One region of the Rhodococcus sp. 06-1460-1B genome, then DNA from elsewhere that is predicted to be linked to it. Evidence: riboswitches for the same ligand, from Rfam matches in the RefSeq annotation. Region 1 holds a riboswitch; each other region holds the start of a gene.
What was found. A riboswitch is a leader RNA that binds a small molecule or an ion and turns the genes downstream of it on or off. The one in region 1 is predicted to bind S-adenosylmethionine.
Positions count from the first base shown of each region.

Region 2: it holds a riboswitch for S-adenosylmethionine, as region 1 does, so the genes downstream of both, CH268_RS19680 (amino acid ABC transporter permease) here and CH268_RS26420 (bifunctional o-acetylhomoserine/o-acetylserine sulfhydrylase) in region 1, are expected to answer to the same signal.
Region 3: it holds a riboswitch for S-adenosylmethionine, as region 1 does, so the genes downstream of both, CH268_RS19645 (ABC transporter substrate-binding protein) here and CH268_RS26420 (bifunctional o-acetylhomoserine/o-acetylserine sulfhydrylase) in region 1, are expected to answer to the same signal.
Region 4: it holds a riboswitch for S-adenosylmethionine, as region 1 does, so the genes downstream of both, CH268_RS15360 (aminotransferase class V-fold PLP-dependent enzyme) here and CH268_RS26420 (bifunctional o-acetylhomoserine/o-acetylserine sulfhydrylase) in region 1, are expected to answer to the same signal.

Region 1 covers NZ_NOYS01000043.1:265,539-272,990, forward strand. Annotated here, with positions in the region: gene CH268_RS26390 (SDR family NAD(P)-dependent oxidoreductase) at 1-813, opposite strand, end outside; gene CH268_RS26395 (tRNA (cytidine(34)-2'-O)-methyltransferase) at 857-1,321, opposite strand; gene CH268_RS26400 (pentapeptide repeat-containing protein) at 1,355-1,963, shown strand; gene CH268_RS26405 (bifunctional methylenetetrahydrofolate dehydrogenase/methenyltetrahydrofolate cyclohydrolase) at 2,020-2,877, shown strand; gene CH268_RS26410 (DUF3017 domain-containing protein) at 2,960-3,205, shown strand; gene metX (homoserine O-acetyltransferase MetX) at 3,226-4,359, opposite strand; gene CH268_RS26420 (bifunctional o-acetylhomoserine/o-acetylserine sulfhydrylase) at 4,368-5,717, opposite strand; SAM riboswitch class IV at 5,872-5,994, opposite strand; gene CH268_RS26425 (MFS transporter) at 6,366-7,452, shown strand, end outside.
Region 2 covers NZ_NOYS01000033.1:286,580-294,031, reverse strand. Annotated here, with positions in the region: gene CH268_RS19710 (O-succinylhomoserine sulfhydrylase) at 1-924, shown strand, start outside; gene CH268_RS19705 (isochorismate synthase) at 930-2,003, opposite strand; gene CH268_RS19700 (HAD-IIA family hydrolase) at 2,003-2,818, opposite strand; gene CH268_RS19695 (WhiB family transcriptional regulator) at 2,852-3,193, opposite strand; gene CH268_RS19690 (hypothetical protein) at 3,321-3,722, opposite strand; gene CH268_RS19685 (hypothetical protein) at 3,765-4,964, opposite strand; SAM riboswitch class I at 5,200-5,293, shown strand; gene CH268_RS19680 (amino acid ABC transporter permease) at 5,507-6,367, shown strand; gene CH268_RS19675 (amino acid ABC transporter ATP-binding protein) at 6,364-7,161, shown strand; gene CH268_RS19670 (ABC transporter substrate-binding protein) at 7,204-7,452, shown strand, end outside.
Region 3 covers NZ_NOYS01000033.1:277,192-284,643, forward strand. Annotated here, with positions in the region: gene CH268_RS19630 (dipeptide ABC transporter ATP-binding protein) at 1-845, opposite strand, end outside; gene CH268_RS19635 (ABC transporter permease) at 842-1,738, opposite strand; gene CH268_RS19640 (ABC transporter permease) at 1,731-2,711, opposite strand; gene CH268_RS19645 (ABC transporter substrate-binding protein) at 2,708-4,318, opposite strand; SAM riboswitch class I at 4,539-4,632, opposite strand; gene CH268_RS19650 (hypothetical protein) at 4,736-5,242, opposite strand; gene CH268_RS19655 (HNH endonuclease signature motif containing protein) at 5,613-7,452, shown strand, end outside.
Region 4 covers NZ_NOYS01000026.1:187,639-195,090, forward strand. Annotated here, with positions in the region: gene CH268_RS15355 (Pls/PosA family non-ribosomal peptide synthetase) at 1-3,044, opposite strand, end outside; SAM riboswitch class IV at 3,240-3,355, shown strand; gene CH268_RS15360 (aminotransferase class V-fold PLP-dependent enzyme) at 3,410-4,741, shown strand; gene CH268_RS15365 (hypothetical protein) at 4,896-5,399, shown strand; gene CH268_RS15370 (YbaK/EbsC family protein) at 5,411-5,884, opposite strand; gene alc (allantoicase) at 5,912-6,874, opposite strand; gene CH268_RS15380 (hypothetical protein) at 6,886-7,452, opposite strand, start outside.

The DNA of each region.
Region 1 (7,452 bases):
ATGGGTGTTCAAGGAGTCGAGTTCCCGACGGTACGACTCGCGTAGCCGTCGAACCGCTTCTCGCCCCAGTGGGATGCGCAGGGGAGCGGATTCGGCGTCGACCAGTCGGCGGATGATGTGCGCGGCGCGGGCCGGATCGCCTTCTTGTCGTCCGTCGACGTCGAGCATGTCGACTCTGAGCGCGCCCAACAGGGCGGTGTAGGCATCGATGGGGTCTGCGATCTCGAGTACATCGGCATTGTTGAACCCGGTCCTGAACCGACTCGGTTCGACGATGAGAACTCGAATGCCGAACCGAGCGACCTCGCCGGCAAGGGCTTCAGACCAGCCTTCGAGCGCGAATTTACCTGCAGAATACGAGCCGGCACCCGGGAACGAGACGCGGCCGCCTTGGCTGCTGACCTGCACGATGGTTCCCGCGCTCCGCTCTCGCATGTGAGGCAGGACTGCGCGGGTCAGAGCAGCAGGCCCGACCACGTGTTGTTCGAGCATGTCGCGCAATCGCGAGTCGTCTATCTCCTCCGCCGCACCGATCTGCCCGACGCCTCCGTTGTTCACCAGTACGTCGACGCGTCCGAACCGGCCGATCGCGGCCTCGACGACGGTCGGCGCGAATTCGGTGTTTCTGACGTCGAAGGCGATGGTCAGTAGGGATTCCGGGTTCTCGGCAACCAGGTCGTCGAGACGTTCGGGTCGCCGCATCGCTGCGACGACGGTGTCGCCTGCCTCCAGGGCGGCGACGGTGAGCGCCCGACCCAGGCCGGAGGATGCTCCGGTGATGAGCCAATGCCGTTGTCCGAGCGGTTGTGTCATGAACGGAAAGCTATGGCTTCGAGCGCACTCGAACGCAAATCGCTCAGACGCTGCCCTGATAGTCGTGTTGGCGCCAGGCCTCGTACATCGTCACTGCTGCGGCGTTCGCCAGGTTGAGTGATCGGCGTCCGGGGATCATCGGGATTCGCAGCTGATCGGTCACATGGGGGTCGGTCAGGACGTCGTCGGGGAGTCCGGTGGGTTCCGGTCCGAACAGTAGGACGTCACCGGGTTGGTAGGCGACGTCGGCGTAGGAGCGTGTTGCGTGCGCGGTGAAGGCGAAGACCCGTTCCGGGGCCAGTGCGGACCACGCCGACGGCAGGTCCTGGTGCACGGTGACCGACGCGAGGTCGTGGTAGTCCAATCCCGCGCGTTTGAGCTTGGGTTCGGACATGTCGAACCCGAGGGGGCCAACGAGATGCAGTTCGCATCCGGTGCCGGCGACGAGGCGAATCGCATTGCCGGTGTTCTGCGGAATCCGGGGCTCGAAGAACATGAGTCGAAACACCCGGATCACTCTGCCACCACGAGCCCGGGGAGGATGGGGCAGGTGGACGACGAACAGACCATCGGCGAAGATTTCTCGGATTCTCGACTCGACGGGCGGGAGTGGTCGGGCAGGCAGTTCGTCCGGTGCACCTTCCGTGACGCAGACATGAGCAATGTGCGAACCGACTCGGTCGTCTTCACCGAATGCGACTTCACCGGTACCGACCTCACGGATTCGGTGCACACCAACTCGGCCTTTCGATCGTGCACGTTCACTCGAACCAACCTGCAGCACAGCGTCTTCCGTCACTCGACGTTGATGGGATCGGTGTTCGTGGACACTCGCATGCGTCCGGCCACCTACGACGAAGTCGATTTCACGTTGGCCTCGCTGGGTAATGCCGACCTGCGCGGCGTCGATCTGACCGGATGTCGGATGCGGGAAGCGAACCTGACCTCGACCGATCTTCGCAAAGCGGTGCTGCGGTCCGTCGATCTCGCGGGCGCACGAACCGTCGGTGCCAAAATGGAGGAGTCGGACCTGCGCGGAGCCGTCGTCGATGCGTCGCTGTGGGTCGGCGCAGGGGTGCGCGGGGCCAAGATCGAACTGATGCAAGCAGTGGCCTTCGCGGCTGCGCAGGGCTTGATCGTCGAGAGCTGACCGCGGTGATCGGCCCGGCGCGCCGCCGGACCGGCAGAACCTGAAACAATGGCCCGGTGACTGCAACGATCCTCGATGGCAAAGCGACTCGTGACGAGATTTTCGTCGACCTCACCGCCCGTGTGGCACGTCTGCGGGAGCAGGGCATCACTCCCGGCCTGGCGACGGTGCTCGTCGGAGATGATCCGGGTTCTGCCGCATACGTGCGGGGCAAGCACAACGACTGCGCGAAGGTGGGCATCACTTCCATCCGACGCGATCTTCCCGCGGATATCACTCAGTCCGATCTCGAAGCGGTCATCGACGAGCTCAACGCCAACCCCGACTGCACGGGGTACATCGTGCAGCTTCCGTTGCCCAAGCATCTGGACGAGAACGCCGCGCTCGAGCGCATCGATCCCGACAAAGATGCCGACGGTCTGCACCCGATCAACCTCGGCCGCTTGGTGCTGGGCAAGGACGCCGCATTGCCGTGCACCCCGCGGGGCATCGTCCACCTGCTGCGTCGCTACGACGTCGCACTCGACGGGGCGCGCGCTGTGGTCATCGGCCGCGGTGTGACGGTGGGCCGGCCGATCGGACTGCTGCTGACCCGCCGTTCGGAGAACGCGACGGTCACGTTGTGCCACACCGGAACTCGTGATCTTGCCGCAGAGGTCTCCCGCGCCGACATCGTCATCGCGGCCGCCGGGGTTCCCGGTTTGATCACCGCAGACATGGTCAAGCCCGGGGCGGCTGTGCTCGACGTCGGGGTCACCCGCACCGAGGACGGATTGCGCGGAGACGTCGCGGACGACGTCGCCGAGGTGGCCGGTTTCCTGTCGCCCAACCCCGGTGGAGTCGGGCCGTTGACGCGCGCGTTTCTGCTGTCCAATGTCGTGGAGCGAGCCGAACGCACTGCGGCCCAGAGTTGAGCGAGCCGAGGTGAACGACGTACAGGATGCGCGAGGCGATCACGTGCCGGGTCTCCGAGCGGCGCTCGCTCGGAATCTACCGATGGTCGTGGTGTCGATCATCGTGCTCGCCGCGCTGGTCCTGGTTCTCGCCGACCGCTGGCGGCGCGGGTCGTTCATCTTCGGGTGCGCAGCGGTGGTGGCAGCGTTGCTGCGACTGTGCCTACCCGAGTCACGCGTCGGCACCCTGAAGGTGCGCAGCAGGGGATTCGACGTGTTGGCGCTGGGAGGCGTCGGCGGTGCCATCGTCTTTCTGTCGCTGTCGATCGATCCCCTGGGGACGGACTGACGTAGACCGATCGACTCGGGTCAGCGCCGTCCGAGGCGGGCGAGCTCCATCGTCTCGGCCAGCAACTTCGCCACCGAATCGGCCTCGGTGAGAAATCCGTCGTGGCCGTCTCGCGACTGGATCACTTCGAGCCCCCGGCACTGTGGGAGTTCACGCGCAATTTCTTTCTGCAGTCGAAGCGGGTAGAGGCGATCGGAATCGACGCCCCCGACGATGGTCGGAACCGGCACGGACGCAAGGGCTTCGGCGACTCCGCCGCGTCCTCGGCCCACGTCGTGGCGGTTCATCGCTTCGCTCAGAAGAACGTACGTCGCCGCGTCGAATCGATTGACCAGTTTGGCGGCCTGATGCTCGAGGTAGCTCTGCGCGGAGTACCTGCCGCCGGCCCACGGATCCTCGTCGTTCTGCGGAGAGTTTCCGAACCGAATGTCGAGTTCGCTCTCGGTTCGGTACGTCAGATGCGCGATGCGACGAGCGATTCCGAGTCCGGCGGTCGGGGCGGTGCCGGTGTCGTGGTAATTGCCGCCGAGCCAACCCGGATCGGCCTTGATCGCGGCGATCTGGGTGGTTTGTGTCCCGATCTGGTCTGCTGTCGCGCGGGCACCGACGGCGAGCACCAGCGCGGCACCCACCCGATCCGGATGTCCCACAATCCATTCGAGGGTGCGCATGCCGCCCATCGACCCGCCCACGACGGCGGCGAACCGATCGATGCCCAGAACATCGGCAACCGCGACCTCTGCCGCCACCTGATCGCGAATCGAAATTTCCGGGAAGCGAGAACCGTACGGGGTGCCGTCGGGGGAGATGCTGCTCGGCCCGGTGGTGCCTCCGCATCCGCCGAGCACGTTGGTGGCCACGACACACCATTCGTCGGTGTCGATGGGGCTGCCCGGGCCGACCATCCCGTTCCACCAACCGGGCAGTACGTGGTCGGCATCCGGCGGTCCCGAAACGTGGGAATCACCGGTCAACGCATGTTCGACGAGCACGACGTTGCTGCGATCGGCCGCCATCTCGCCCCAACGCTGCACCGCCACGGTCACGTGCGGAATATGAGAACCGTTCTCGAGATCGAGACCACCGATGTCGACGGTTCCCAACCGCCCGTCCGGAGACGGAAGGACCGCCTCCGGACGAACGCCTGTGTTCAAACTGTGGCTCAAGACGCCGCCGCGCGGAAGCCGACCTCGAGATCGGCGATGATGTCGTCGATTCCTTCTATACCGACGGCCAGACGCACGAGGCCGGGAGTGACGCCGGAGGCCAACTGCTCTTCCGGGGTCAACTGCGAATGCGTGGTGGACGCGGGATGGATGACGAGAGAACGCACGTCTCCGATGTTAGCCACATGACTGTGCAGAGTGAGAGCGTTGACGAACTTCTTGCCCGCGTCCACTCCTCCTTTCAGCTCGAACGCGATGATCGCGCCCTGCCCCTTCGGGAGCAGCTGCTGCCCGCGCTCGTACCAGGGCGAGGACTCGAGTCCGGCGTAGTTGATCGAGACGACGTCGTCGCGACCGGCCAAGAAGGCGGCCACCTTCTGCGCGTTCGCCACGTGCCGCTCGATTCGAAGACTCAACGTCTCGAGGCCCTGGCTGATCAGGAACGCATTGAAGGGTGACACAGCAGCCCCGATGTCACGCAACAACTGCACCCGCGCCTTCAGGGCGAAGGCCGGAGCGCCGAGATCGGCGAAGACGACACCGTGGTAACTCGGATCCGGGGTGGTGAAGTTGGGGTGACGGCCCTGCGTCCAGTCGAACGTTCCGCCGTCGACGATGACGCCCGCGATCGCCGTGCCGTGACCGCCGAGGTACTTCGTCGCCGAGTGCACCACGATGTCGGCACCGTGCTTCAGCGGCTGCAGCAGGTACGGCGTCGCGACGGTGTTGTCGACGATCAGCGGAATGCCGTTCTCGTGGGCGATCGCCGAAATGCCGGGGATATCGAGAACGTCGTTCTTCGGGTTGGAGATCGTCTCACCGTAGAACGCTTTGGTCGACGGTGTGATGGCCGCGCGCCACTGCTCGAGATCGTCCGGATCGTCGACGAACGAGACGGTGATCCCCAGCTTCGGAAGCGTGTAATGGAACAGGTTGTACGTGCCGCCGTAGAGCCGCGGGCTCGAGACGATGTGATCGCCCGCCTCGGCGAGATTGAGAATGGCGAACGTTTCTGCTGCCTGGCCCGACGCGAGCAGAAGCGCTGCGACGCCCCCTTCGAGAGCGGCGATGCGCTGCTCGACGACATCCTGCGTGGGGTTGATGATGCGGGTGTAGATGTTGCCCGGTTCCGCCAGGCCGAACAGTGCGGCCGCGTGATCGGTGTTGTCGAACGTGTACGAGGTGGTCTGGTAGATGGGCAACGCACGAGCCCTGGTGGTGCCGTCCGGTGTCTGACCCGAATGGATCTGCTTGGTCTCGAAGCTCCAGTCGGCTGCGGGATCGGTGAACGGATCCTCGGTGGGTGCTCCGGTGGCGTCGACGACGTCGGGGGTCGAATCGGTCATGGCTGGTGATACTCCGTTTTCTCAGACGTGTTTTCTGTCGAATGAAGCTCGAGAACTCGAGCGTTACGGGGCGTATCGGTACAGCAACACATGAGAACCTCCTGACATGCCTCGGCCCGTGGGGACCGAAGATCAGTGGGTCCGCTTCGGAGCGGACCCGCGCTTGTCGATACGACACGGATGTGTTGCATCGGCCTGGTCGTTCACCCGGGGCACCCCACCGCGGTTGGAGGGTTGCCGGCCAGCAAGCCGGGGCTCGATGCTGGCACTCATGACCTGGCAGGAATCTTAGCGGGTACGGGTGTCTCGGGGGAACGAGGGCGCTCACGACCCTCGAGCAGATGCTCTGGTGAGGACAATCACCGCCCGACGACTCGAAAACGAGTCGCCTCGGGGAAGACAATGAACACGACGAACGTTGTGCCGTCCGGTCGGGCTGTACTGAATCGATCCACCAGGTCGTCGATTTACCAGGTCGTCGATCCACCAGCCCCTGGCCCGCTCTGTAATCCGATTGCTTACGAAGGTTGTTCTGCTGTGACTGTCACCGATTCCGCTCTCGCCAGAAACGTCAGCGCCGTGCGCGGCAAGGTGTCGAGTGGGTTGAGCGTCGGCCATCGACCGCACTCGACCCGCCGCAGGCTCGCCATGCTGGCCCTGTCCATCGGCGGCTTCGGCATCGGCACCACCGAATTCGCGTCGATGGGCCTGCTCCCGGACATCGCGACGACGATGGGAATATCGGAGCCGTCGGCCGGCCACATGATCTCCGCCTACGCGCTCGGCGTCGTCGTCGGTGCGCCGACAATCGCCGCTCTTGCGGCGCGTGTTCCTCGGCGCATGTTGTTGCTGGCGCTGATGGTGGCGTTCACTCTCGGCAATCTCGGGACGGTCTTCGCGCCGAGTTTCAACGAGTTGGTGGCCTCCCGGTTCGTGGCCGGTCTGCCGCACGGCGCGTATTTCGGCGTTGCCGCACTGGTGGCGGCGCACCTCGCTGAGCCGGGCAAACGAGCCAAGGCCGTCGCGATGGTGATGATGGGTCTATCGGTGGCGAACGTCGTCGGTGTACCGGTGGCGACCTGGATCGGCCAGGCCCTCGGGTGGCGAAGCGCATTCGCCCTCGTCGCCGTGATCGGGTTGCTCACCGTCAGTGCACTCGTCCTGTGGATGCCGCGACTCGACGCCATGCCGACCACCAGCCCGATCACCGAGCTCGGTGCCCTCCGCCGTGGCCAGGTGTGGATGACCCTGTTCGTCGGCATCGTCGGATTCGGCGGCATGTTCGCGGTGTACACCTACATCGCGTCGACCCTGACCGACGTCGCAGGCCTTGCCCGTGCACTGGTTCCGGTGGCCTTGATGATCTACGGCCTCGGCATGGTTGCCGGCAACTACGCGGGCGGTTGGTTGGCCGACAAGTACAAGCTCAAAGGCACCTTCATCGGGCTGGCCGCGACCGCGGTGTCCCTGGCCGTCTTCGTCGTCGCGGCTCACAACCCGGTGACCGCGCTGCTTCTCGTGTTCTTGATCGGCGCGTCCGGCTCGTCCGTCGTCCCCGGACTTCAGACCCGTCTGATGGACGTGGCGGAGGACGCGCAGACTCTCGCCGCGTCACTCAACCACGCGGCGTTCAACCTGGCCAATGCCATCGGAGCCGCGGTGGGCGGCGCGGTGATCGCCGCAGGTCTCGGCTACACGGCACCGGCCGCCGTCGGCTCGGGTCTCGCTGTTGCCG
Region 2 (7,452 bases), on a different contig from region 1:
GCAGTGTTCACCGCGCTCGGCGCATTGTTGAAGGCCGGTGATCGATTGGTCGCTGCGCGTAGCCTTTTCGGTTCCTGCTTCGTGGTGTGCAACGAGATTCTGCCGCGCTGGGGCGTCGAGACCGTCTTCGTCGACGGCGAGGACCTCGAGCAGTGGGAGCAGGCGCTGTCGGTGCCGACGACCGCGGTGTTCTTCGAGACCCCGTCCAATCCGATGCAGTCGCTCGTCGATGTCAGGCGGGTGTCCGAGATGGCGCACGCCGCCGGCGCAACGGTGGTGTTGGACAACGTGTTCGCGACGCCTCTGCTGCAGCGCAGTCTCGAACTCGGTGCCGACGTGGTGGTGTATTCCGGCACCAAGCACATCGACGGTCAGGGCCGGGTGCTCGGCGGTGCGATCCTGGGATCGAAGGAGTACATCGACGGTCCGGTACAGACGTTGATGCGGCACACCGGACCTGCCCTGAGCCCGTTCAACGCCTGGACCTTGCTCAAGGGGCTCGAGACAATGCCGGTGCGTGTGCGGCATTCGGTGAACTCCGCGCTGCAGATCGCCGAGTTCCTCGAAGGGCATTCGGCGGTGCGGTGGGTCAAATACCCGTTCCTGCCGTCACATCCGCAGTACGAGCTGGCGACGTCGCAGATGTCGGGCGGCGGCACGGTCGTCACGTTCGAGCTCGATGCCCCCGAGGGCGCAGGCAAGCAGCGTGCTTTCGAGTTGCTCGACGGCCTGAAGATCGTGGACATCTCGAACAACCTCGGCGATTCCAAGACGCTCATCACCCACCCGGCCACCACCACGCACCGCGCGATGGGGCCGGAAGGTCGTGCCGCAGTGGGCATCACCGATGGTGTCGTGCGGATCTCCATCGGTCTCGAAGACACCGAGGACCTGATCGGGGATCTGGACCAGGCGTTGAAGTAGCTGGGTCAGTTCTCGAAGACGCTGAGTACCGTTCTGAACTTTGCCGTGGTTTCGTCCAGTTCGGCGTCGGGGTCCGAGTCGGCGACGATGCCGCCGCCGGCTGTGGCGGTACCGGACAGGCCGTCGGCGGTGAGTTCGATGCACCGGATCGCGACCATCCATTCACCGTCCCCGCTGCCGTCGGTCCATCCGAGCGCACCGGCATAGAAGCTGCGGGATCCCTCGATCTCGGTGATCGCTCGCATGGCGGCGGCGCGGGGAACACCGGCGACGGCAGCGGTGGGATGCAGCGCCAATGCGAGGTCGAGGGCCGACGTCGACGGGTCGGCCAACGTACCGACGATCGGCGTGGACAGGTGCCACAGCTGCGGAGTGCTGCTCAGCTGAGGTGTCGCGGGTACGTCCAGTGTCTCGCAGAACGGCGCCAGTGCTGCCTTGATCTCGTCGACGACGAAGCGATGCTCGGCCTGGTCTTTCGCGCTGGCCGCCAGTGCCGCCGAGATACGCGCGTCCTCGTCGGGGTCGGTGGAGCGCGCGGCAGTCCCGGCGAAGGGATGGCAGCTGACGACGTTCCCGCGTTTGCGCACCAGCAGTTCGGGGCTTGCGCCGACGAGATGTCTGCCGGGCTCGTCTGTGGGCGAGAGGTCTGCGAAAAAGCCGTTTCCCATCGGATCGCGAGTCACCAACGCGCTCAACACCGCTGACGGATCGATGGGCGACTCTGCGGCCAATTCGATCGCTCGTGCGAGCACGATCTTCTCGGCGACACCGGCTTTCACACGCCGCACGACCTCGCGTACCCGTTCGACGTGCACGTCCGGGTCGGGGATCTGGCGTACGACGGTGACGGACGGAAGCGGCGGCTGTGCGTCCGGTACCGCCCACGCACCGGCGCGTCGGTAGAACTCCGCCGGCTCGATCAGCGCGGTGGCGTCGGACATGTCGAAAGGCAATACCCCGACGACGTTTCGGCCTTGCTGTACCGCCGCGACTGCGTCGGCGACGTCCGGAAACTGTTGCTGCACTCCCAAGCCGACGACGTGATGATCCTGCCGAGACAGAACGAATCGGAGCTTCATCAGAACGGGTTCTGTGTGCGGCCCACCAGGTCTGCGACGGAATCGAGCACTTTCGTCGGACGGTACGGGTACTGCTCGACGGACTGCACGGTCGAAATGCCGGTCAACACCAGAATGGTCTGCAATCCGGCTTCGAGGCCGGACAGCACGTCGGTGTCCATCCTGTCTCCGATCATCAGCGTGTTTTCGGAGTGCCCGCCGATGGCGCGTAGAGCCGAACGCATCATCAACGCGTTGGGCTTGCCTACGTAGTACGGCTCCTTGCCCGTCGCCTTGGTGATGAGTGCGGCGACCGAACCGGTCGCGGGCAGCGAACCCTCGCGCGACGGACCGGTCGCGTCGGGGTTGGTGGCGATGAAGCGTGAACCCTTCTCGACGAGACGAATGGCGGTGGTGATGGCCTCGAACGAGTACGTTCGGGTCTCCCCGAGCACCACGTAGTCGGGGCTGGAGTCGGTGAGGGTGTAACCGATGTCGTGCAGCGCGGTGGTCAGACCGGACTCGCCGACGACATACGCACTGCCGCCGGGCCGCTGATTGCCGAGGAAGGTGGCGGTGGCGAGAGCCGAGGTCCAGATCGACTTCTCCGGAATGTCCAAGCCGGTGAATGCGAGACGTGCGCGCAGGTCACGTGGGGTGCGGATCGAGTTGTTCGTCAACACGATGAACGGGATCTCGTTGGCCTGCAGCTCGGCGAGGAACGTGTCGGCACCGGGGATCAGGTGATCCTCGTGGACCAGAACTCCGTCCATGTCCATCAGGTACGTCCACGGCAGGGGCTTCTCGATATCGGTCACCCCTCCATTGTGGACCATCCGGCGACCTGCGGACCATCTTCTGGTCGCGGCCTAACTCGCCCGCCGCTCGTGGTCGCGTCGCGAGTTGGCCCGATGCACCAGCCGTTCGCGGGCCGTCATGCCGCCCCACACTCCGAACGGTTCGTTGGCTGCCAACGCGAACCGCTTGCAGGCGTCGAGCACTCCGCAGCCTGCGCACACCTGCTTGGCGCGATCCTCGCGTTGGCGACGCGCCGTTCGCCCCTCACCAGAGGGGGAGAAGAAGATCTCCGAGTCCTGACCCCGGCACAGTGCGTCGAGCTGCCAGTCCCAGGATTCGGCGGCAGACGAGGAAATCCTGCGTTCGATCATGGCAATTGCGGTGTTCTTCGACGGGGCAAATTCGTTCGGCATCGTGGCGACCCATTCCTTTCGTCGACGCTGCGCGAGACTGCTCCCGCACAAGGCCATTCGCCAGGAACTCTCGCCGCGTCGCGGGCGCGAGGCAAGGGTTGGAATCAGGGTGATTCGAGGTCGCGGTTCAGGACACGTCGGGGGTGTACCGATAGAGGGCGTTCACTCGGTCGTCCAGCATGAACAGCGGAAGGATCACAGCCTGGATCGCGGCGATCACAGCAGGGAGATAGTCGCCTGCGGCGACACACACGAGACTGCCGAGACCGAACAGAATCAGTGTCGTACGGGGAAGAAGCCAGGTCGGCTTTCGGTCGGTTCGCCTGAGCGCGTACAGAATTGCGGCTGCGACCGCCACGAGGATGGCGCTGTGAGCGGCCAGACGTATCGAATCGGACGTGTCGGCCGCTTGGAAAGTGCCGATCACGACCAGCGAACCGAGAAAGACGACACTCGCTGCGTTCAGCTGCCGATAGCGCGGCGTTCTTCGAAAGCCATCGTCACCGATCCTGGCTTTCCGCACGTGCATGGGTCGAATTCTCGCACGAGGGTGGTGGAGTTCGTCGACCCTCTACAGATCCAACCCGGGGGCGGTTGCGAGCTCGACGAGCGAATCGACTGCGATGGTGTCGTCGAAACGCAACTGCACCACCGTGTTCGACGGTCTGAGCACACTGAGCCACTCGGTCGGTTCCGTCCCTATCGTGCGCAGGTCGGACCTGCGGGTCACCACGGTGCCGTCGGGTATAACACTGCGCACCGCGTCCGGATCGTCGGGCCAATCCTTGTTGTCCTCGAGGGATATCTCGACGTTCAGCTGTGCGGTGCCGCGCGAGGTGGTGAGAACGACTGCATTGCAGGCGCTTCCGCTTCCCGAGCGACCTGGCATCAGGTCGCCCACAGCAACATCGGTGGATGTGTTCGGAAACGTGGTTTCCCACTGCGTCTGGAGTGCCGATCCGATGCGCTCGACCACATCGCGTGGGAGTGGGGGAACGGGGAACTCGCGCGGTGATCCACAGTCGGCTCGCGCTGGTTTCGTACCTTCGGGGACGCGTGCGCTCACCCGCAGTTCGGGATTCGAGACGATGTCGCGGAGCTCGTCGGCCTCGAGGGGGAGTTCGGCCTCGGCTCCTTCGTTCGAAGTCCGTGCGTGGACGGTGGTGTCCGGGAAGTATGCGGTCGCTGTGCGTCGATGCGTCGATACCCCGTCGTACTCGGACACCGCATCCAGCACATCGACGACGGTGCCGTCGGGCAGCGTGGTCCGTTCGTCGACCGATCCCTCGGTGCACGGCGGAATCGCATCGTCCCACGCCTCTGCCGAGACCCGAAGTGGTGCAGCGACTCCTGCACGATCGACAACCCCGGATGCCGTGCTGTCCCCACTGATGTCCTCTACGGTCATGCCGCCCGACAGTTCGGCATTCTTCGAGTAGATCTGTATCGGTTGGAACACCAGTGAATTCGAGGGGGACGCGAACTGCACTTCGACGTCTGCGGGCAAGGAGCGAACCAAGGACTCCGACATCGCCGACGCCTTCTCGGCCGTCAGCCACGGGTAGTCGGGGTTGTCGTACGTGCCTGGGTAGGAACCGGTCAGGAAGGAGAACGTCTCGCCGGCGGGAACAACGACGTCACAACCCGGTATGTCCTCGACCTCGGGTTGCGAATCATGGGTGATTCCGGCTGCCACACAGCCCGCGGTGACGATCGCAGCGACGACCACGGCGTCGATCCACACTCCACTACGCCGTATGTCGAGTCGCACACGACAAGCCTAATCGGTGATCGAGTGGCTCACGAGTAGTGCGCAACTCCCGGTTCCGGTCCGAAGACCTGTTCTTCACATCCAGCGGCCCGCGTCGAATCCGGCGGCTCGGTGCCGGGGCATATTCAGCTGACACTCGGCAAACATCGTCGGTGGCAAGGGTTGAAATCATAGTGATTGTAACCGAATGCGCACGTGCACTTGACTTTTCGATAGATTGTTCTGTACGTTCCTGTCACCATCCAGAGCGACCGAGAGACCTTGGCTCGATGACGTCGCAGCAACCCCGCCATACGGCGTGTGGGTGCTACCGCCAGGACCGATGGAGGCACGCCCGATGAACATCGGTATCTGTACGCACGCTTGACCGATCGGCGTACTCACAGCACGAAATCTTCGAAAGGCAACCCAGCGATGATCGCTGCCCATCCGACCCGGCGGTTCCGGTGACTCAACTCGACTCTCGTCCCGTTGCGGATACGACGGACGACATTCCCGACGAACAGCTCGTCGTTGCACGCACGTGGCACCCGTGGCGCTGGGTGATCGCGGTCGCAACGCTGATCGTGGTCGGTCAGTTCCTGCACGGCTTCGTCACCAACCCCGGCTGGGATTGGGGCACCTTCGCGCAGTACTTCACTGCAGCATCGGTGAAGTCGGCGCTGTGGTTGACCATCCAGCTCACCTTCTGGGGAACGCTGATCGGTTTCGCCATCGGTATCGGCCTGGCGGTGGCCCGGCTGTCCGACAATCCTGTGCTGCAGGTTATTTCCTGGTTCTACATCTGGGCCTTCCGTTCCATCCCGTTGATCGTGCAGCTTCTGTTCTGGTTCAATATTGCGTACCTGTACCAGACTCTGTCTTTGGGAATTCCGTTCGGTCCCAGCTTCTTTCAATTCGACGTCAACAGCGTCATCAGTGGATCGACGGCGGCCATCATCGGCCTGGCCCTGCACCAAGCGGCCTACTCCGCCGAGATCGTTCGGGCCGGCATCATCTCCGTGGACCAGGGGCAACTCGAAGCTGCAGCAGCGCTGGGTATTCCGAAGAGGCGGGAGTTCTTCAAGATCGTTCTGCCGCAGGCGATGCGAGGGATTCTCCCCAACGCAGCCAACGAGGTGATCAGTCTGTTCAAAGGCACGTCGATCGTGTCGGTGATGGCCATTGCCGAATTGTTCTATCAGGTGCAAGTCATATACGGACGCAACGGGCGCGTGGTTCCGCTGCTCATGGTCGCGACCGTCTGGTACATCATTCTGACGTCGGTGCTGTCGATCGTGCAGTTCTACGTCGAGCGGCACTACGCCAAGGGCGCGGTACGCAACATTCCGCTGACGCCGATCCAGCAGATTCGCCACAAGCTCTCCAACGTCCCCTTCGCGCCGAGAGGGGCAACCCGATGACCACTCTCGATGCCTCCACATCCACTGCCGCAACGAGATACGCGGTCGAGGTGCGCGGCGTCCACAAGTCCTACGGCGGGCTCGAGGTGCTCAAAGGCGTCGACCTCCTCGTACGTCCCGGTGAGGTGACCGCGATTATCGGCCCCTCGGGTTCGGGCAAGTCGACCCTGCTGCGCGCTCTGAACCATCTGGAGAAGGTGGACCAGGGCACCGTCCGGATCGACGGTGATCTGGTGGGATATCGGCGCAAAGGCAACAAACTGCACGAACTCAGCAACAGGGAGATTCTGCGGCAGCGTTCCCAGATCGGTTTCGTGTTCCAGAACTTCAACCTCTTCCCGCACCTGACGGTGCTCGAGAACGTCATCGAGGCCCCGATCTCGGCGCAGAAGCGCACGCGCTCCGAGGTCGAACCCGAGGCGCTGGCTCTCCTCGAACGAGTCGGAGTGCACGCCAAAGCCCACGATTATCCGCGACGACTCTCCGGCGGACAACAGCAGCGGGTCGCCATCGCGCGTGCACTTGCCCTGCGTCCCACAGTCATTCTGTTCGACGAGCCGACGTCAGCGCTCGACCCCGAATTGGTGGGAGAGGTTCTCGAGGTCATCCGCGGCCTGGCACGCGATGGTGCCACCCTGGTGATCGTCACGCACGAGGTCGGGTTCGCCCGCGAGATCGCCGACACCGTCGTCTTCATGGATGGCGGCGTCATCGTCGAACAAGGCTCTCCTGCAGAGCTTCTTGATTCACCCCAGGAGGAACGCACCAAGTCGTTCCTCGCTCACGTTCTCTAGCTCTCACTCATGCTTCACCTGCACCCACGAACGGGGAAAGTCATGTCCGGATCATCTCGTAGGCTCGCGGTAGTAGCGTCGGCATTCGCTGTCCTGGCACTCACTGCGACAGCATGCAGCGAGCCCACTGCCGAATCTCAGGTCGTCACCGAGGACGGCGGATCGTTCGATCTTTCACCCGAGCAGGCCGACCGCGTTCGCGCCCAGAAGGTCGACGAAATCGCAGCGGAAGTGCCGCAAGCGATTCGCGATCGCGGCACCCTGATCGTCACCGGGGCGGGCGGTACCGCG
Region 3 (7,452 bases), on a different contig from region 1:
AAACGCTTCGACACCGACGAGACGGACAGAATTGGATCGCCCGCACCCGTCCTGGCCGGACGGAGCGTCGAGTTCAGAGACGGCGCGGCCGCGAGCAGCTTCTGTGTGTAGGGATGGGTGGGGTTCGCCAACACCTCTGCAGTCGGACCGGTTTCGACGATCTCACCACCACTCATGACGACCAGCCGGTCGGCGCGATCGGCCGCAACGCCCAGATCGTGCGTGATCAACAGAACTGCGGCACCCGTCTCGGCAATTCGGGCGTCCAGATGGTCGAGGATGCGTCGTTGCACGGTGACGTCCAGGGCGCTGGTCGGTTCGTCGGCGATCACCAGTTCGGGGCGGCACGCGAGAGCGATACCGATCAGTACCCGCTGCCGCTGCCCACCGGACAGGTCCTGCGGGTACTGGCGTGCCCGCACCTCGGGGTTGTCGAGGCCCGCGTCGGTGAGAATGCGGATCGCCTCGAGCTTCGCGGTACGCCGATCTGCCAACCCGTGCACACGCAGCACCTCGGCCACCTGGTCTCCGACGCGTACGACGGGGTTCAGTGAGGTGGTCGGATCCTGCGGGACGAGCCCGATATGCCGACCGCGCAGGCGATTCAGTGTCTTGTCCGATGCGGTGTCCAGGCGCCGGCCGTCGAAGGTCACCGAGCCACTTCGGATCCGGCCGTTGCCGGCCAGCAAGCCGATGACCGCGTGGGCCGTGGTGGATTTTCCCGAACCGGATTCGCCTACGACGGCCAGTACCTCGCCGCGTTCGACGGTGAACGAAATTCCGCGCACGGCCGTCGTCGTGCCGTAGCCGACCGTGAGGTTGTCGACTTCGAGGATGGGGCTCATTCGGATCGCCTCTCGAGTGCGTGCCCGAGACGGTGCGCGGACAGCACGACTGCCACGATCACCAGGCCCGGCAAGGTGGTCATCCACCAGGCGGTGGCGAGGAAGTTCCGACCCTCGGAGATCAGCGATCCCCACTCCGGTGTAGGCGGAACAGCGCCGAATCCCAGGAAGCTCAACGCCGAGACCGCCAGGACCGCCATACCGAATTCGACTGCTGCGAGGGCAATCACGGGACCGTACGAGTTGCGGAGGATGTGTCGGCGAAAGACGTCGAACCATCGCACACCCGAGGCGTACGCCGCCTCGACATACAGCGATCGACGCACACGCAACACCTCCGACCGCATGACCCGGGCGAAGTTGGCGATGAGGGTGACCCCCACGGCGATGGCAACGTTGACGGTTCCGAAGCCGAGCGCTGTGACCAGGGCCAGCGACAGCAGCAGCGTCGGAATCGAGAGCAGCACATCGACGATGCGCATCAGCACGGCGTCGACGAGGCCCCCGACTGCCCCGGAGATCAGGCCGACGAGCGATCCGACGACCAGTGCGATCCCGACCGCGAGCAGTGTCGCAGTCAACGACAGACCGGAGCCGTGGACCACGCGGGTGAAGACGTCACGGCCGATGTTGTCGGTGCCGAACCAATGTGACGTGCTGGGGGCCTGGAGCTTGTCGGCGGGCACGCCCACCAACGGGTCTCCGCTCGCGAACACGGAGGGGAAGAGTGCGAATCCCAGCGCGAGCAGCAACACGAGCGCGGACGAGGTAAGCCACACGTGCTTCAGGGCGTTCGTCACAACCCGGCGACGACGAGCTGTCGACGGCACCGACTCTGCCTTGGGCGACGCCTCCGCCTGAATCTGGAGATCACGAATCAGAATGTCAGACATGCGCTTTCTCCGGTTCCGCGACTGCGCGCGCAGGCTTGTACTCGCGCACGATGCGCGGGTCTATCAGCGGATACAGCAGGTCCACGGCCAGGTTCACCACGACGAACACCAGCGAGGTCAACACCACGATGCCCTGCACCACCGGAATGTCCTGGGCCAACACCGAGGTCTGGGTCAGCCGTCCCACTCCGGCCCGCGAGAAGACCGTCTCGACGACGACCGATCCGGCGAGCAGCGTCCCCACCAACACACCCGCGATCGTGAAAGCCGGGATGGACGACAGCCGCGCTATATGCCGCGTTTGCACCCGTAGCCGCGAGACGCCCTTGGCGCGAGCAACATCGACGAACGGCTGCTTCCAGGTAGTCGACATGCTGGTGGCCAACACCTGAGCGATGACCGCACCGGTCGGCAATGCCAACGTGACCGCAGGCAACACCAGTGCAGCCGCTCCGGCGTCACCGAAGGCCGGGAACCACCTCAACTGGAACGAGAACAGTTGCAGCAACAGCAGTCCCACCCAGAAGGTCGGTACAGCCACCCCGAGCGGCGGGAGTGCGAACAACAGATTCTCGAGCCACGGCGTTCGGGTGTACGTCGCGGCATACGCCAGTGCCGACCCGAACACGACCGCCAATACCAGTGCGGTGCCTGCGAGGCCGAGCGTGCTCGGCACGGCATCGAGGATCGCCGTCGTCACCGGCTGTCCGGTGGCGATGGACAATCCGAAATTGCCCTGCACAGCCCCGGTCAGCGAATGCCAGTACTGCACCCACACCGGCTGGTCCAAACCGTAGCGGGCCTGCAATTCTGCGACGGCCGCCGCGTCGACCGGTGTGCCCGAACCGGCAGAGTCGACAGCGAGACTGACCGGGTCCGAGGGCAGCAGGAACAGCACGCCGAACGAGATGGTGAACGCGGCCCACAGCACTGCCACTGCCTGCAGTACGCGCTGCCCGAGGTACCGGATCATGCGCTCAGCCAGGTATCGAAGAACTGCAGTCGAGCGGAGGCCTCGAACTTCAGGTCCTGCACTTTCGACGCCGCGCCGACGGCCTGCGACAGCTCGATGGTGGGGATCCACAGTCCGTTGTCGAGCACCTGCTGCTGAGCGGTGGCGAGGATGTCGTTGCGCGCCGTTAGATCGGTGGTCGAGAGCTGATCGGTCAGCGATGCATCCAGATTGGGAATCGGGCCGCGCGCGTTCAGGTTACGTCCGTCCACGGCGAACGTGGTGCGCAGAATGTCGCCGTCGGCGCGGGTGCTGTTGTAGTACGTGGAGTCGTAGTCCTTGGTGCCCTGACGTGCTGTCGCCTCGGACGTCGAGACCAACTCGAGCTGCAGGTCGACGCCCACCGCACGTAGCTGCTGCTGCGTCAACTCCAGGATCGCCTGGTTGCCAGCGAACACTGCGGAGTACATGACCTCGAAACTCAGCCTCTGCCCGTCCTTTTCACGGATTCCGTCGGCACCGGGAACCCAGCCGGCGTCGTCGAGCAGCGATTTCGACTTCTCGGGATCGTAGGTGACATCGGCGAGTTCGACGTAACCTGGGGTGGCGCTGGCCAACGTGCTTGTCGCCGTGCGGAAGTCGGGCCCGAGGACGGTATCGACGAGTTCCTGACGGTTGATCGCCGGTACCAGGGCCGTCCGGACGGCGGGGTCTTGTAGCGCCCCGCGAGTGACGTTGGGCTGAATGCCGAACGGGACTCCCGGGTTCGAGGTGGTCAGAATTCGGCCGCCGGTCGCTTCGATCTGCGGAGCGTCCTGCGGCAACGCGTCGCTGACGGCGTCGAGCTGATCGGAGGACAAGCTTCCTGTGCGAACGCCCGACTCGGGCACGATGGTGAATTCGATGCGATCGAGATAGGCCTCGCCGGTGTGACCGAATACCGCTGAACCCCAGTTGTATCCGCTTCGCTTGGCCAGACTGACTGAACGGTCCTGCTGGTAGTCCGCGTAGGTGAACGGTCCCGATCCGATATTGGTACCCAAGCACCGCGACTCGGCCGACTGCGCCGAGGTCGCGATGGATTGAATTCCGAGCTGAGGTGTCGAACTCGCTTGCAGGAACTGCGCATTCGGTGCTGCGAAGTCGATGCGCACCGTCGAGGGGTCGACCACCGTCGCGCTCTGATAGCCGGTCAGATAGCTCGCCGCCAACGGTGCCTTCGCTGCACCGAGGCCGATGATCGCGTCGAAATTCGCCTTCACCGCCGCCGCGTCGAGCACCGTGCCGTCACTGAAGGTGACGCCGTCCTTCAGCGTGAATGTGAAGGATTTCGCATCGGGACCCACGTCCCACCGCTCGGCCAGCCACGGTTCGATCTCACCGGTTTCGGGGTTCTGATCGGTGAGTGAATCGACGACCTGACGGGTCACGTAGATGGTCTGGTTGGTGCCGGACTGGGCGGGATCCGAGCAGGTCGGGGCCCCGGACAAGCCGTAACGCAAAGTTCCGCCGGACTGGGCCGGACCGGCGTCGGCGGCCGTGGTGGCGGCACCACCGGCGCATCCGGCGAGGACTGTGGCCGTAGTGGCGATCAGGCCGGCCACCAGGAATGCAGGACGAGTGGACACGTAGGTGTCTCCGATATCTGGTCGATCGCGCGCACGATCCCGCATCCGAGCTGGGTGTGCCCAGGAAGGAGTGCGCGCAGATGATGAGGTGAGGTGTGAAGGACGAGTTGTGACGAAATGTCAGCTGCGACAGGTCGAACCGTTGAGGCGGCACAGATCGACATGGAGACGGCGGCAACCGTTGACGAAGCCTGCGGCAACTCGGGTGTTCACGTGCAATCCTCCATCGGTCCCGGCGGTAGCACCCTCACCCGACGAGCGGGGGGTTGCTGCGACGTCATAGAGCCAGGTCTCTCGGTCGCTCTGGATGGTCCTACAGTTTCCGATACTACGAGAGCATCGCCCCGGTTGCCAACCGGGGTAGGAAAACCCGCCGATAACAGACGCGAGAAGCGCGGTCGGACCGACGCCTACCGTTCAGACGGCCAGCGCCAGTCCAGCGCTCCCACTCGCGCAAGATCTCGAATCATCATGCGACGCAACTTTGTTCAACTCTGGCGCATTCACGCGGTGCACCCAGTAGTCGATCGCTTCGCCGGCATGAGCGAATCGGACGAGGACGTCCATGCAGAGCCAGGTCGCGACCGAGAAGTCCTGTTCCGCACCGTCGAGACCGATCAGTGTCAATTCTTCTCCCACAGCAAGCAACGCGCGATCGATATCGGAACCGCCGGGGCCGAGCCACGCCAGTGCTCGTCCGAGTAGCGCCCAGTCTCCGGCGGTCACAGGCTCATCGGCCGATTGTCTGCACAGTTCCGCAGCCGCAGCGAGAGCATCCGCCACCGGTGCCGACACCGAACCGTGGAGCTCAGCGAGAATGCCGCGATCGGAGTCGACCAGATCGGCCATGTAGCGCCAGCGGGCAGGAAGCGCCGCGTCCTCTGGCCACAGGTCGGCGGTGCCGAACTGGAGACGGGTGATCATGTCCTTGGGCGAACTGCACGAAACCGCGGAGCCACACGAGTCGTTCATGTCGATCATCCCCACTGGGTCAACACACAACATTGGACACCGGCTCGACAGTCGCGTTCGGAGATACCGTCGAGCAGTGGCTTTCGTCACCGATGCAAGCAACGCTGCTGTGGTCGTTACGTCCGCCTTGGGGGATATTGAACGCCGCCACCAGCATCTTCGCGACTCGTGGTTGTACAAAACCGACAACGTCACACTTTTGGTCCATATGTAATTGGCCGCATAGTGCCGTGCTCCGACTCCAGCTGGGCCGCAGCGACAGCCAAATGATGCGGGAACGTACGTTCGAATACTTGTCGGTGGGTCGCGATAGATTCTGTTCATGCTTTCGGGGGACGGCGGATCAGGGGTGGACGGCATCGAGACGGTGCCGCCTGCCCCTGACGTGTCCGATCCCGAACTGGCTGTGTTGGTCGAGGCGGTGGAGTTGGCGGTCGCCGAGTTGGCGGTCGCCGAGTTGGCGGGGCAGGCGTCGGTGTCGTGGTCGAATGCCGACCGGCGTGCGGTGATCCAACGCATGGAAACTGTGTCGCGGTCTGTGACGGCGTATTCGCACACCTGGCTCAACGAGTTGATCGCACAGCACGGCCTCGATGTGTATCCGGGGTCGGTGCCGTGCGCGGTGGCGTGGATGCTGCGAATCACCCCACGCGCGGCCGGGGCGCGGGTACGTCTGGCCGCGGAGTTGGGTGACCGCACCGCATTGTCCGGCGAAGTTCTGCCTCCGTTGTTGCCGCGCACCGCTGCAGCGGTGCGGGCAGGGTTGCTCGATGCCAAGCATGTGCAGATGATCCGCGAATTCTTCCGGCATCTGCCGTCGAGTGTCGATCCGCAGACACGCGATCGCGCCGAACAGCAATTGGTGGGTCTCGCCTCGACCCGACGGCCCGACGACTTCGCGCCACTGGTGGCGCACCTGGACTCGATCCTCGACCCCGACGGCGACTTCGACGAGAACGAAGACGAAGACGAGGACAAGAACGCGAAGCCGAGGCCACGGAAACGGGATGCGTTCTTCTACCTCGGTGAGCAGGGGTCCGACGGAATGTCCGAGGGGAAGTTCTGCGTCGACTCGGAGCTACGGGCCTACCTCGAAGCTCTGTTCTCCAAGGCCGCGAAGCCGGGGGTGAACAATCCTGCCGACCCGACATCGATCGTCCACGAGGATGAAGCTGACAGCAAGTCCACTGCAGAGCAGCCCGAGCCGACGTCCGAGCCGTCGTCCGGTGATGCCGGGTCGAGCGATGCAGGCCTGTGGGATGGGACGCCCCGCAACGGGGACAGTGACTGCAGTGACGACGACTGCGGTGACGAGGACTGCTGCGAAGGCGAGTGCGACGGTGACGACTGTGGTTGCCGCACAATGCCCGACGACACGCTCGACTCCGACGGATACGACGGCACGGCAGGCACTGCTGAACCCAGTGCCCACTCCGGATACGACGCCGACGCTTGCGCTGACGGCGACGGTGACGGTGACGGTGACGATTACGATGACGCACCGGACACCGCAGTGCGGGACACGGCCGTGCGGGACGCTGCCGCCGCGCGAGATCTACGCACCCAGAACGAACGCCGCCACGACGCCCTGAAAATGGCGCTCCGGCACACCCTCGCCTCCGGCACCCTCGGCACCCACCGCGGCCTACCCGTCACCGCCATCGTCACCATGAGTCTGAAAGACCTCGACGCAGGCTGCGGCTACGCCATGACCGCCACCGGATCCCGCGTCTCGATCCGCGACGCCATCCGCATGGCCTCGCACGCCCACCACTACCTCACCATCTTCGACGACAACGGCAGAGCCCTCTACCTCGGCCGATCCAAACGCATCGCCTCCGCCGACCAACGCATCGTCCTCATCGCCCGAGACAGGGGTTGCAGCTTCCCCTCCTGCACCCGACCGGCAACCTGGTGCCAGTCCCATCACCTCGACGACTGGGTCGAGGGCGGACCCACCGACATCGACTCCCTCACCTTCGGATGCGACATGCACCACGCACTCGTCGGCACCGGACCCGGAAAGTGGGCCACCACCAAAACCACAGCAGGACACCGCTATCCAGGCCGCACCCTGTGGCACCCACCAACAGGGATGGACCCCACACGCCGTGGGCTGATCAATCACGCACACCACCCAGAAGAAGTCCTCTACCCACCCG
Region 4 (7,452 bases), on a different contig from region 1:
GCCCGCTTGCCCACTTTGGCGTCACCCAGGTGCATCCAACCGCCGCCGAGTTCGTAACTGGCGACCATGGTGTCGTCCGCCAGGAACGCACCGTCGGCGACGGTGGTGAACTTGGGAATCATCAGCACCGTCGACGCCTCGACGTCCTTGCCGATCTTCGCGCCCAGCAGTCGAAGCCAGTGCGGCGTCAGCAGCGATGCATAGAGCGGGAACAGGAAGGTGCGCGCGGAGTCCATCAGACGTTCGGTGGCCCAGACCTGCCAGCCGATACGGCTGCGCACCGGGTGGTAGCCGCCGACGAGTCCGATGCCGAGCAACCGCACCGCGACGACGGTGATCAGTGCGAACACCGCCAACGAGACCAGCGTCGCGACGGGCAACATCACCAGGCCACGTTCGAAGGCGTCGAACACGGAGTCCGCGGTGTGAATCCACCAGCCCATCAGCACGAGGCTGACGCCGATGGAGAACAGTGCCATGCCGGACAGGAACAGGGACGCGACGCCGTACGCGAACACCCATTTCGTGGCGCGCGGCGGTGTCTCGGCGGGCCACGGATGGTCGGCCTTGCCTACCTTCTGAGCCGGCGAGCCGGACCACATCTGACCGGCCTTCACTCGTCCGACGACGGCCGAGCCTGCCGTGACGACCGCGTTCTTGCCGACCTTGGTGCCGGGCAACAACGTGGAGCGTGCGCCGACGGTGGCACCGGCACCGATTTCGATGCCGCCGATGTAGACGAGATCGCCGTCGATCCAGTGCCCGGACAGGTCGACCTCGGGCTCGATGGAACAGCCGTCGCCGAGTTCGAGCATGCCGGTGACGGGCGGCATCGTGTGCAGGTCGACGCCCTTGCCGATCTTGGCACCGAGCGCACGCGCGTAGTAGACCATCCACGGCGCACCCGAGAGGTTCGAGGCACCGCTGGCGTCGGTCAATCGTGTTGCCGCCCAGAGCCTGATGTGCATGCTGCCGCCGCGTCGATACGCACCGGGTTTCAAGCCCGCCAACAGGATGCGAGATCCGATCACCGAGATCGCCATGCGGCCGACCGGAGTGATGAACAGGACGAATGCCACGAGCACCCACCACCACGACAGCGTCGGGGCCCAGGGCACGTCGCCGAACCAGGACATGACGTTGAAGAGCAGCCCGAGCCAGGTGACCCACTGCAATCCGGTCAGGGTGGTCAACGGAACCGTTGCCGCGATCTGCGCCCATTGCGCGGTGCGCGACGTCGGGGCGACCGCACGGGGAACGGCCTCGACGACCGGCTTCAAATCATCCAGATACTGCGCCAGCGAACCCAGCCGCGGGTGGTCGTACAGCTGCGCGACGGTGATCTCGGGGAACCGTTCGCGCAGTGCCGTCACCAACTGGGCGGCCGAGAGCGAGCCGCCCCCGTTGGCGAAGAAATCGGCGCTCTCGTCCGAGACCTGCGCACCGAGGATGTTGGTCCACAGTTCGGCCACCCAGCCCGCCGTCCCACCGAGCGCGGACGCTCCTGCCATGCCGGGCAGGGGCCACGGCAGCGCGTTGCGGTCGACCTTGCCCGAGGTGCGCGTGGGCATCTCGTCGACCAGCGCAAGCCTGGGCACCAATGCCGCGGGCAACTGCTCGGCGAGCAATTCGCGTGCGGCTTCGAGATCGAAATCGGGATTGGTGCTGGCGAGGTATCCGACCAACACCGAGTTTCCGGCCGCCGTCTTGCGGATGGCGGCCGCCGCGCCGCCGACGCCCGGAAGTGCTTGCAGCGCATTGTCTATCTCGCCGAGCTCGATGCGTCGCCCGCCGAGCTTGACCTGATCGTCGGCGCGACCCTGGAACAAGAGCCCTTCGAGCTCGAGCTTGACCAGATCGCCGCTGCGATACGCCCGTTCCCACCCGAGAGATGGCATGGGCGCGTACTTCTCGGCATCCTTGGCCGGATCGAGATACCGCGCGAGTCCGACGCCGCCGATGACCAGCTCGCCGATCTCACCCACCTGCACGGGTAGTCCCGAACCGTCGACCACAGCCAGGTCCCACCCGTCGAGGGGAAGGCCGATCCGGACAGGGCCCTTGCCGTCCATGATCGCCGCACAGGCGACGACCGTCGCCTCGGTGGGACCGTACGTGTTCCAGACCTCGCGGCCCTCGACGGCGAGCCGCTCGGCCAGCTCCGGCGGGCAGGCCTCGCCGCCGAAGATGAGCAGCCGCACCGCTTCCAGCGCTACTGCGGGCCACAGCGACGCGAGCGTGGGCACCGTCGAAACGACACTGATGTCGCGGGAGACGAGCCACGGCCCCAGATCGAAACCGGACCGCACCAACGACCGCGGCGCGGGCACCAGACAGGCACCGTGCCGCCACGCCAGCCACATCTCCTCGCAGGAGGCGTCGAATGCCACCGACAGACCGGCGAGCACTCGGTCGCCCGGACCCAGCGGATCCTTCTGCAAAAACATGCGGGCCTCGGCGTCGACGAACGCCGCGGCGTTACGGTGGCTGACTGCAACACCTTTGGGGGTTCCGGTCGAACCCGAGGTGAAGATCACCCACGCGTCGTCCTCGGGTGTGGGCAGCTCGGGCACCGGAGTACCGGCACCCAGTTCGGGCGCATTCTGTTTCGGCGCGGTGCCGGCAGCGATTCCGCCCGCAGTGACGATGGCCGTCACCTGCGCCTCACCGAAGACCAATTCGGCGCGCTCTTCCGGATCGTCGGCGTCGACGGGTACGTACGCAGCCCCGACGTCGAGGATCGACAGAATCGCGACATAGAGCGAGAAGGACCCCGACGGCATCCTGATGCCGACGCGGTCGCCGCGCCGGACACCGGCGTCGGCGAGCCACTGGGCGCCCTCAGCGATGTCGTCCAGCAGTTCGGCGTAGCTGACCGACACCGTCCCGTCGTCGATCGCGGGTGCATCCGGGAAGCGATCGGCGGTCTCCTGCAGTACGTCGATCAGTGTGCGGGCCGGCGGGGCAAGGGGCGAGCGGAGAAACGCGGCCGGAGCAGGTGCGATATCCGTGCTCGAACCCGGCAGATCGTTCTCTTGGTGCACAGGCAACCGGGTGTCCTTCTCGTTCGTTGGCAGATGACTCTTGTGGTGCTGGGGAAAGCAGCGCCGTTGGTTATCTCACGTTCTGTTTGCCAGCAGGTGAACGAGCGCGCCTTCCCACCGCGGAAATCCTACTGCTGTGTCGGAGCGATCCCCGGCTTGACAAAACCGTGGCGGGTTTGCCAGTGTCTTGACCACGGTCACGAGTACCAGCATCGAGCCCCGGCTTGCTGGTCGGCAACCCTCCTTCGCGGTGGGGTGCTCCGGGTGACGACCAGGCTGACACCGAACAATCGGTGCGGCAAGCGCGGACTCGTTCACGAATATCTTCCGTTGCGGGTCCCTCGAACGTGAGGGCTTGATCTGTCATGACGTCTGTACTTTCCCGTCCCTGCACCCCTTTTGCCCCTGTTTCCGGCACGGAGTTGCAGGTTCCGTTGGTTCACGGCGGCACGTGCACCTACGCCAATTTCGATTACGCGGCCAGCGCGCCTGCGCTGTCCGCAGTGACCGATCGGATCGCGGAGTTGCTGCCGTTCTATTCGAGCGTGCACCGCGGGGCCGGCTACGCGTCTCGGGTGTGCACCGCGGCGTACGAGAAGGCGCGTGAGACCGTGGCTGAATTCGTTGGTGCACAGACGAATTCAGTGGTCGTGTTCACACGCAACACCACCGATTCGCTCAATCTGTTGGCCGCGTGCGTGCCGGGGGATACCGTGGTGCTCGATATCGAACACCACGCCAACCTCTTGCCGTGGCGCAATCGCCGAGTGGTGGTCGCGGCATCGACGCTGGCCGAAACGCTCGCCCGGCTCGACTCCGAACTGGCTGCGAAACCTGCTGCGCTACTGGCCATCACGGGTGCATCGAACGTCACCGGCGAAGTGCTCCCCATCGAGCAACTGGCCGATCTCGCGCATCGCCACGGTGCCCGGATCGTCGTCGACGGCGCACAGCTCGTTCCGCACCGTCGAGTGGACATCGCCGCACTCGGTGTGGACTATCTGGCGTTCTCCGGTCACAAGCTCTACGCCCCGTTCGGCGCGGGTGTGCTTGTGGGAAGCCGTGATTGGCTCGACGCGGGCGAGCCCCACCTGGCCGGCGGCGGTGCCGTGCGCAGTGTGACGATCGAGCACACCGACTGGGCTCCCGCACCGCAGCGTCACGAGGCGGGAACGCCCAACGTGCTCGGAGTCGCCGCGCTGGCGGCGGCGTGCGAGGCCATCGCGTCGTTCGACGAGGATGCCGCGACGGCGCACGAGCGGGAATTGTCCACCCGATTGCGGGACGGGTTGGCCGCACTGAAGGGTGTCGAACTGCTGCAGGTGTGGGCCGACGCGCCCGACGTCGTCGGCATCGTCACCTTCACCGTCGCCGGCCACGACCCCGGTGAAGTGGCGGCGTACCTGTCGGCCGAACACGGCATCGGAGTGCGCGACGGAAAGTTCTGCGCCCACCCGCTGCTGCGCCGGCTCGGTCATGCCGACGGTGCCGTGCGGGCCAGTATCGGTCTCGGCAGTTCCTCGGCCGACGTGGACCGACTCGTCGACGCGTTGGCAGCGTTCGTCGAGTCCGGGCCGACATGGGCTTACGCCGAAGAAGCCGGGTGGTGGAACCCCGTACCGGACCGTCGGCCGTTCCCCGCCCTGGCCGACGGGGCCGCCGGGGTTGGATCCCCGTGCAGCCCCACAGGCAGTTAGCATGGCGTCATGACCGTGAGTGTCGTGTCGCGTGGCAATCGCCACTGGTGCAACAGGTATGTCGATCTGTGCCGCACTGCGTCCGGGTCGTGTTCGAGTTCGGCTCCGCTCCGACCGCATGCGCATCCCGACCGACGAATCAGGACCACCACTCATGTCGCACAATCACACCCGCATAGCCATCGAATCCGCTGACGTCTGGACCGAACTGACCGTCGGGCCCGAGGTGAACACCATCAGAATCGTTGCCTCGGACCTGCGGGAAGCTCAGCAACAACGCACCCGGTTGCACGCAGAAGCCGTCGACCGCGGTGAATCGGCCGACAATCTCGCGGTCTTCCTCGATCTCGAGATCTACATCGCTGCCGACGCCAGGACGGCCCGTCGGGAATTCGCCGCACTCGACGCGCCGGCAAGCCCGTCGTCCATCCGCTACGTCGGTACCCCGTCGGGACTGGCGAGTTTGATCTCCGACGTCACCGCGGCCGACGTCGCCGACGGCGTGACGCTGCAGGTACACGGCGAGATCGAGCGGCAGTCGACGTTCCTGGCCGCGGGAGTGTTGCCGCTCCTCGAATCGCGCGGCACCCGCCTCGACACCGACGTCGTCGACGCGATCCTCGGCGCACCCCGAATTGCCCCGACCCTTGCTTCCTAGGTCGTTCGAGCTCAGGTGACGTCGATCGCCAGACCTGCGGTGATGCGCAGCAACTCGGTGTACGACGAGCGGAAGATCGTGTCGATGTGCCCGGCCGCGGCCCACAGTTCGGGGTGGGCCGCAAGGTCCTGATCGACGAACGTATCCAAATTCGTCGGATGGCCCACCGGAGCGATTCCCCCGATCGGCTGGCCGGTGGCGTGCTTGGCGGTACGCAGATCGGCCCGGGCGAGCGTGCCGCCGAGACGCTCACCGGTGTGCTCGAGATGAACATTGTGAGCCCCGGACACCAGGAGCAACACCGGCTCGTCGTCGAGCAGAAACACCATCGACTTCACGATCGCACCCACATCGACGCCCAACGCAGCTGCGGCGTCGGCGGCGGTGTGGGTGCCCTCGGGACTGTTCACCACCACCCCGTGATGACCACGAGAAATCAGGGTGTCGGCAACGTGGGCTGCATTCGGATGAAGTAGCCGGGACATGCCCCAACCCTATTGCCACACGACCGTTTACGCAGACAGGTCGAGATCACCGAACAGTCTCAATCGCGCCATTCCCCCGTCGGGGAAGATGTCCATTCGCACCTCCGACACCGGAGTGTCGTGGTCGAGAACGAAGCGATGCCGAGTGTCGGGCTGCAGTGTCGTTCGCGGCAGGAGTTCGATCCAGTCGCCGTCGCCCAGTCGCCCTTGCAGGGACGCGGCGCCGGGGGCGTTGCCCAGGAAGCAACTGGTGTCCAGCTCGGCCAGCCGGATTCGGCCCGTGCCGGCGAGCTGCACCTGCACCCAGTCGTTGGCGTCGTTGCGTCGACGCGAGGTCTCCCAGCCTTCGCCCATCGAGCGCGGCGGGCCGGGGAACAGCAGATTGTTGGGGGAGCTGTAGAACATATTGGAGCAGGCCGACACGTATGCGCCGTTCTCGAGCGCGGCCAGGTCGACGGGCCCGACGGCGAGGAACTTCGGGTCCGGGACGCCGCGGCCCAGTACTCGCAGCCGAGCGACGCCGCCGTCCGGGTAGATGGACAGCTTGACGTGAGTCCACCGGGCGTCGGACGCGACCTCGAATCGGTTCTCGCTGTCGCCGTCGACGGCACTACGGGCGACGATGGTCGTCCATTCCGTGTCGTACAGCTCGGTCGGTGACGGGAATCCGGTCACCTCGGCGGCCTCGATCGAAATTTCCGGCGGGTAGTTGCCGGTGAACCACGACGTGTCGACGATGACGGCCGATACGACACCGGCAGCTCCGAGTCGCACGATCGCCTCGTCGTAGCCGGCCTCGCGTCGGCGCCGCGTCTCCCACCCGTCGTAGATCTGCCCCTTGTGCCCGAACGTCGCGGTCGAGTAGTCGGCTTTGCCCGGTGTGATCAGATTTTCCTTCTCGGCGAACGTCTCGTCGTTCGCCCACACCACTGCGCCGCCGAGTGTGCGGACAGCGAGATCGGGCATCGGCAGAGGGAAGGTGGCAGTCATGGGATGCCACTTTACTGGCTCGGCATCGATTCACCGGCGCTGCGACGACGGCGCAGAACCGCTGCCGCAGCCATCAGCAGCACGCCGATCAGGATGTAGAGGCCCAGTCCGAGTGCCGGCTGCCCGACCCCCGCACCCGAGAAGTACACGATGCTGCGCACTCCTTCGGTGCCGATGCCCGGGGTGATCCACCGGCCGATCGACGCGTACACATGCGGCAGTACGTTGGCCCCGAAAGCGCCTCCAGCGCTGGGATTTCCGAGGATGACGAACAGCACGATCGCCGCCGGTACCGCAGCCACTCCGATCAGGGCTCGCAGGCCCATCGTGAACAGTCCGGTGGCGAAGACGACCCCGGTGCCCAGCACGGTGAGCGGAAACCAGTGTCCGGCAAAGGTTCCGAGTACGTGGGTGGTCAGCAGTGCTCCCAGTGCGCCCGAGGCAATCGAGTACGCGGCGAGAATGCCGACGTGGACACAGGTTTCGCGTCGGGTCGTCGGTGCCCCGATGAGGAGACCGAAGGCGGCCGCGAGGAGGTAGCCGCCGACGACCCAGCCCACCGACAGGTAGAAGCCGGA